Celeribacter indicus: one gene and its partner. Each later gene encodes a partner of the first gene's protein in a complex. Links are inferred from orthologs where the notes say so. Each region holds a gene or a part of one and is shown in the gene's direction. Other genes may lie near its edges. The genes, in order: uvrB and P73_RS16225.

What was found.
Region 2: the proteins of uvrB (region 1) and P73_RS16225 are in contact, whole or in part, in a crystal structure (PDB 7EGT), measured with the Thermus thermophilus proteins. The link is inferred for Celeribacter indicus from one-to-one orthologs. Residues at the interface, in WP_096411307.1 of Thermus thermophilus: Glu23, Leu25, Arg26, Asp27, Gly28, Glu29, Arg30, Phe31, Arg55, Glu326, Asp327, Phe328, Glu379, Ser382, Gln383, His398, Gly400, Arg401; in WP_096412145.1 of Thermus thermophilus: His654, Arg656, Phe657, Gln666, Asp668, Glu669, Lys680, Arg681, Leu682, Ser683, Lys685, Tyr686, Ala687.

What each region holds. Positions count from the first base shown.
Region 1 is NZ_CP004393.1:3,648,514-3,651,816, forward strand. The notes cover bases 133-3,118. They hold uvrB (excinuclease ABC subunit UvrB), read left to right. Parts: upstream 133-526; coding sequence 527-2,710; downstream 2,711-3,118. Outside these bases: P73_RS18010 (mechanosensitive ion channel family protein), read right to left, coding at 3,242-3,303. UniProt on the Escherichia coli protein: The UvrABC repair system catalyzes the recognition and processing of DNA lesions. A damage recognition complex composed of 2 UvrA and 2 UvrB subunits scans DNA for abnormalities.
Region 2 is NZ_CP004393.1:3,290,271-3,293,756, reverse strand. The notes cover bases 110-3,278. They hold P73_RS16225 (ATP-dependent helicase), read left to right. Parts: upstream 110-426; coding sequence 427-3,078; downstream 3,079-3,278. Other genes in these bases: P73_RS24515 (Hint domain-containing protein), read left to right, coding at 3,149-3,278; P73_RS16230 (MarR family winged helix-turn-helix transcriptional regulator), read left to right, coding at 110-338. Also shown: more of P73_RS16230, read left to right, coding at 1-109; more of P73_RS24515, read left to right, coding at 3,279-3,486. UniProt on the Escherichia coli protein: A helicase with DNA-dependent ATPase activity. Unwinds DNA duplexes with 3'-5' polarity. Translocates on single-stranded DNA with 3'-5' polarity. Initiates unwinding more efficiently from a nicked substrate than double-stranded DNA.

The sequences.
Region 1 (3,303 bases):
AAGCCTTATCCCCGTTTCCGGGCGGCGTTTCAAGCCCTTCGCGCGCCAACCGCGCGCCGTCCCGGCACAGCGAAACCCGCCCGGTGGGGGACCGGGCGGGTGACTTCGAACGATTTCGAAGGGATGACTGCCGACCCCGGACTTGGGAGCGAGGGGTGGGGTGGGTGGTGCGCCCGGAGCCGGACAGTCCTTTCTGCTGCTTGCACGGACGACCCTAAGGACAGTCGCGCCCTCGATCAAGCGAAAAATATCGTCAGGGTTGTATTGTTTTCGATAAAACTCTCGTGAAAGTAGTAACACTTTGTTAATCCTGCCGCGCCATCGGATCGCGCAGGGAGCGCCTGCGCCCGCCCGCCGTCACCCCCCGTCACCCCCCGTCCCAGGCGGCGGAAGGTCCGGCCTGAGTCGCCGGGACCAGGCGCGCCACTCCTGCCCCCCTCCCCCCTCCGCCGCTCCACACTTGAAACGTGAACAAAAAGAGATCATCTGTTAACCGTCCCCTGCCCCTGCCCCCAAAGGACCCCGCATGGATCTCCCGATGATGAGCGCGCCCGCCGCCGAGCTGAAATCCCGCCCGAAACTCGAGGGCGGCAAACGCTTCGTCATGCACAGCAGTTTCGAGCCCTCCGGCGACCAGCCCACCGCCATCGCCGAGATCGCCGCGGCCATCGAGGCGGGGGAGCGCGACCAGGTGCTCCTTGGGGCGACCGGGACGGGCAAGACCTTTACCATGGCCAAGGTGATCGAGGCGACCCAGCGCCCCGCCATCGTCCTCGCCCCGAACAAGACGCTCGCCGCCCAGCTCTACGGCGAGTTCAAGGGCTTCTTTCCCGAGAATGCGGTCGAATATTTCGTCTCCTATTACGACTATTACCAGCCCGAGGCCTATGTGCCGCGCTCGGACACGTTCATCGAGAAGGAAAGCCAGATCAACGAACAGATCGACCGCATGCGCCACTCCGCCACGCGGGCCCTGCTCGAACGCGACGACGTGATCATCGTGGCCTCGGTGTCCTGCATCTACGGCCTCGGCTCGCCGGAGCTCTACATGGCGATGACCATGGACCTGGAGGCGGGCAAGAGCTACGACCAGCGTCAGATCATGGGCGATCTCGTGGCGCAGCAGTACCGCCGCAACGACGCCGCCTTCGACCGCGGCTCCTTCCGGGTGCGCGGCGACAGTCTCGAGATCTGGCCCGCCCACCTCGAGGACCGCGCCTGGCGGCTCAGCTTCTTCGGCGAGGAGCTGGAAAGCATCACCGAATTCGACCCGCTCACCGGCAAGAAGACCGACGGCTTCGAAAAGATCCGCATCTACGCCAATTCCCACTACGTCACGCCCAAGCCGACGCTGAAACAGGCGATCACCGGCATCAGGACCGAGCTGAAACAGCGCCTCACGCAGCTCACCGACGAGGGCAAGCTTCTGGAGGCGCAGCGGCTCGAACAGCGGACGAATTTCGACCTGGAAATGCTGGAGGCCTCGGGCTTCTGCAACGGGATCGAGAATTATTCGCGCTACCTGACGGGCCGTGCGCCGGGCGAGCCGCCGCCCACGCTCTTCGAATTCATCCCCGACACCGCCATCGTCTTCGCCGACGAGAGCCACGTCTCCGTGCCGCAGATCGGCGGCATGTACCGGGGCGACTACCGGCGCAAGTTCACGCTCGCCGAACACGGCTTCCGCCTGCCCTCCTGCATGGACAACCGGCCGCTCAAGTTCGAGGAATGGGACGCGATGCGGCCGCAATCCGTCTTCGTCTCCGCCACGCCCGCCGCCTGGGAGCTGGAACAGACCGGCGGCGTGTTCACCGAACAGATCATCCGCCCCACCGGCCTTCTGGACCCGGTGGTGGAGATCCGGCCGGTGGAGACGCAGGTCGACGACCTGCTGGACGAGGCGCGCCGGATGGCCGATCTCGGCCGCCGCGTCCTCGTGACCACGCTCACGAAGCGCATGGCGGAGGATCTTACAGAATACCTGCACGAACAGGGGGTGCGCGTGCGGTATATGCACTCCGATATCGACACAATCGAACGGATCGAGATCCTGCGCGACCTGCGGCTCGGCGCCTTCGACGTGCTGATCGGGATCAACCTGCTGCGCGAGGGGCTCGACATTCCCGAATGCGGTCTGGTCGCCATTCTCGACGCCGACAAGGAGGGCTTCCTGCGCTCGGAAACCTCGCTGATCCAGACCATCGGCCGCGCCGCGCGCAACGCCGAGGGGCGGGTGATCCTCTACGCCGACCGGATCACCGGCTCGATGGAACGCGCCATGGCGGAGACCGACCGGCGGCGCGAGAAGCAGATGGCCTATAACGAGGCCCACGGCATCACGCCCGAGACGGTGAAGAAGAATGTCGAGGACATCCTCGCCGGCCTCTACAGGGGCGACGTGGACATGAACCGCGTCACCGCGACGATCGACAAGCCGGCGGCGGGGCAGAATTTGCAGGCCGTGCTCGACGGCCTCAAGACCGACATGCGCAAGGCGGCGGAGAACCTGGAATTCGAGGAAGCGGCCCGGCTGCGCGACGAGATCAAGCGGCTGGAGACGGTCGACCTCGTGCTCCACGACGACCCGATGGCCCGGCAGACGGCGGTGGATCAGGCGGTGGACACGGCAAAGAAGGCCAGCGGACGCTCGACGGCGGGACGGCCGGGGCAGAGAGGGGGAACCGCGGGGCGGCGGAGGCGGAAGGGGTGACTAGAAATCAACTCCTTCGCGAAACCGACACTGTGGGCATTTCTGAAACCCGTCATTGCCATAAACGCTATAGATGTAGTCCCTTTGCTCGATCGTGAGATTGTGTCCACAATCCGCGTAAATTCTTGAAAGCGCCTTGCATTTCGCAATGTCGTAGTCATCGGGACCGGATTCAGGCTCGCTCAAACCCGTCGCTCGGCTGCGCACTCGCTTTTTTGCTTCCCAAATCTCTCGTTCAAATTGGTCGGTAAAGTCGTCAAAGCGAGGTCGAGGTAAAGTAAGCTGGCAGAGATTTTCCAAATCGGCGGACCCTTTGTCACAGAATGAGTAAATGCGCTCACCACACCAATGCAACAAAAGGATGATATTTTTATTGCATTTAGTTTTGTTTTGTGGCGGCGGAAATATTAGATGATTCGGTCGACGCGCACAAATCAGGGCGCAATGGATCAATGCCAAAGCGCCCGCCCATAGGGCGGGTCGGGCGTTTTCGGAAATGCCTCGGCAGTTCCGATTGGCCCCGGCGCCCCCCTACTCCGCCGCCCGCATCTTCCCGAACGGGCCGCCGCCTTCCGGCGTCTCGCCCTTGATCT
Region 2 (3,486 bases), 360 kb from region 1 along the record:
GGATCGGGCAGCGCGCGCCGGTGCAGCCGACCATCGGCATGGTCGCGGAGATCATGGCCGTCGATCCCTCCCGCGCCTCGCGCATCGTCTCCGAACTCGTGTCCCGCGGCTATGTCGAACGCCGTGCCGCACAGGAGGATGCGCGCCGCTCCGTGCTCGTGACCACGGCGAAGGGGCGGCGCTTCCTCGACGAATACACGCGCTCGAAATGGCGCATTTTCGCCGAGATCTTCGACGGCTGGGAGGCCCAGGACATCGCCGATTTCTCCCGTCTCTTCGCGCGCTATGTTTCCCGCCTGGTTGAGGTTCTCGCCCGCGCGCCCGGCGAGGCGAAGTGAGGGGCGGTGCGCCGTTCCCGCCTCCGCGCCTGCGGAACATTACAAGAACGTGCTTTCCCTCTCCCCCCGGCTCCTGTAGTCTCGACCCATGAGCAGTTTCAACGAAGATGACGCCTTCGAGGCCGCCGCCCGCCCGTCGCTGTCGCAGATGGCGATGGCCTCCCGTCCTGCGCCCTATCTCGACGGGCTGAACCCCGCACAGCGCGAGGCGGTGGAGGCGCTCGACGGGCCCGTCCTCATGCTCGCCGGTGCCGGCACCGGCAAGACGAAGGCGCTCACCTGCCGTATCGCACATCTGCTGAACACCGGGCGTGCGCGCCCGAACGAGATCCTCGCCGTGACCTTCACCAACAAGGCCGCGCGCGAGATGAAGGACCGCGTCGCGGGCCTCATGGGCCATGCGATCGAGGGCATGCCCTGGCTCGGCACCTTCCATTCCGTCTGCGTCCGGCAGTTGCGCCGCCATGCCGAGCTTGCCGGGCTGCGATCGAATTTCACCATCCTCGACACGGACGACCAGATCCGCCTGCTGAAACAGCTCATCTCCGCGGCGGGAATCGACGAGAAACGCTGGCCCGCGCGGCAGCTCGCCGGGATCATCGACGGCTGGAAGAACCGCGCGCTCACGCCCGGCAAGGTGCCCGGCGCGGAAGGCGCGGAGTTCAACGGCCGCGCGACCCGGCTCTATGCCGACTACCAGGAGCGGCTGAAGACGCTCAACGCCGTCGATTTCGGCGACCTGCTGCTCCACATGGTCACGATCTTCCAGGAGCATCCCGACCTTCTGGCGCAATACCAGCGCTGGTACCGCTACATCCTCGTCGACGAATACCAGGACACGAACGTGGCGCAATACCTCTGGCTGAGGCTGCTGGCGCAGGGCCATCGCAACATCTGCTGCGTGGGCGACGACGACCAGTCGATCTATGGCTGGCGCGGCGCCGAGGTCGGCAACATCCTGCGGTTCGAAAAGGATTTTCCCGGCGCGAAGGTGATCCGGCTCGAACAGAACTACCGCTCCACGCCGCATATCCTCGCCGCCGCGTCCTCGGTGATCTCCGCCAATACCGGACGGCTCGGGAAGGAGCTCTGGACCGATGTGGCGGAGGGCGAGAAGGTGCGGCTCATCGGCCATTGGGACGGTGAGGTGGAGGCGCGCTGGGTCGGGGAGGAGATCGAGGCGCTGCATGGCGGCACCTCCCGTTACGCGAAACAAAGAAATAATCCGAGATCAAAGGATATTGTTCAGGAATTTGAACGCCTTGCAAAGAAAGGGGCGCTGGGAGGGGTGAGGACACCGGAAGAACTATACGAGCGATTTCGAACTCAAAACAGCCCTCTTAAAGAGTTTAAAACACGTAAACTGATGTGGGATCTCACGGAGCGGTGGCAAAATGAAGAGCCGCTTCATCCTGCTTTCCATAGGTTTAGTATGGAAGAAATCGCAATCCTCGTCCGCGCCTCGCATCAGATGCGCGCCTTCGAGGACCGGTTCCTGACCATCGGACTGCCCTATCGCGTGATCGGCGGCCCCCGATTCTACGAGCGGATGGAGATCCGCGACGCGATGGCCTATTTCCGCGTCGTCACCCAGCCCTCGGACGATCTCGCCTTTGAACGGATCATCAACACGCCGAAACGCGGCGTGGGCGACAAGGCCTTGCAGGAGATCCAGATCGCGGCGCGGGCCAATGGCATGAGCCTGCTCGACGGGGCGCGCATCGCGGTCGGGGAGGGGCTTTTGAAGGGCAAGGCGAAAGCGGGCGTGGCGCAGCTCATCGCGGATCTCGACCGCTGGGCCTCGCTCAACGTCCAGCAGATCCGCTATCCCGGCGTCGACGACGAGGATGCCGTGGTGGAGGATGTCGATTACGCCCCTGCCGAGATCAGCCATGTCGAACTGGCCGAGAAGATCCTCGACGAGAGCGGCTATACGGCGATGTGGCAGAACGACAAGTCGCCGGAGGCGCCGGGACGGCTCGAGAACCTCAAGGAGCTCGTCAAGGCCCTGGAACAGTTCGACAATCTCGCGGGCTTCCTCGAACATGTCGCGCTCATCATGGACAATGAGAGCGAGGAGCAGGGCGAGAAGGTCACGATCATGACGCTGCACGCGGCCAAGGGGCTCGAGTTTCCGGTGGTCTTCCTGCCGGGCTGGGAGGAGGGCCTGTTTCCCTCGCAGCGCAGCATGGACGAGAACGGCCTCAAGGGGCTCGAGGAGGAGCGGCGTCTGGCCTATGTCGGCATCACCCGCGCCGAGGAGCTTTGCACGATCTCCTTCGCCGCCAACCGCCGCGTCTACGGGCAATGGCAGTCGCAACTCGCCTCGCGCTTCATCGACGAACTCGATCCGGAACATGTCGACGTGATGACGCCCTCGGGCCTTTACGGCGCCAATGCGGGCTTTGCCGCGGGCGGCGCGGGCGGCGGGATGTCGTCTTTCGAGGACCGCGCGGCGAAGGCCGATGTCTACAATTCCCCCGGCTGGAAGCGGATGCAGGCGCGGGCGGGGCAGCGCGGGATGCGCCAGCCGGCGGAAAGCCGGCATATGGTGATCGACGCGACCGCCACCTCCGCCTACACGGTCGGCGACCGGGTATTCCACAAGAAGTTCGGCTATGGCGAGGTGATCGAGATCGAGGGCGACAAGCTCACGATCGAATTCGACCATTCCGGGCCGAAGAAGCTCGTCGCCGGATTCGTCCTGCCGGCCGACCAGGCCGGGGATGTGCCGTTCTGAGGCGATTCCCGCGCGTTTTTACCGGAGCTTAAGCCTGTGCCGGTAATGTCCTCCCCGATTGGAGGGCGCCATGGCACTGACCATCTATGCCGAAGACAGCCAGTTCGCGGTGGCGACCGGCCGGAATGTGAATTCCGGACGCGGCACCTCCAGCTTCGACTATCCGCCCACCGCCTCGCATGATCTCGTCATCACCTCGCAGCCGGGCGACGACAGTCCCTATGTCTTCTCCCCCGGTGACACCTATACGGTCAGTTTCAGCGGGGAAAAGGCGGTCGTGCTCGAGAATGCCCGCGTCGTCCGGTCCGACGCGGTGAATTACGGCGGCGACCGGGGATATGCCGTGGTCTTCGAGGGCACCGACGGCGACGGAGCTCTCGTGCAGGTGGTCTGGACGCCGGAGTTCGA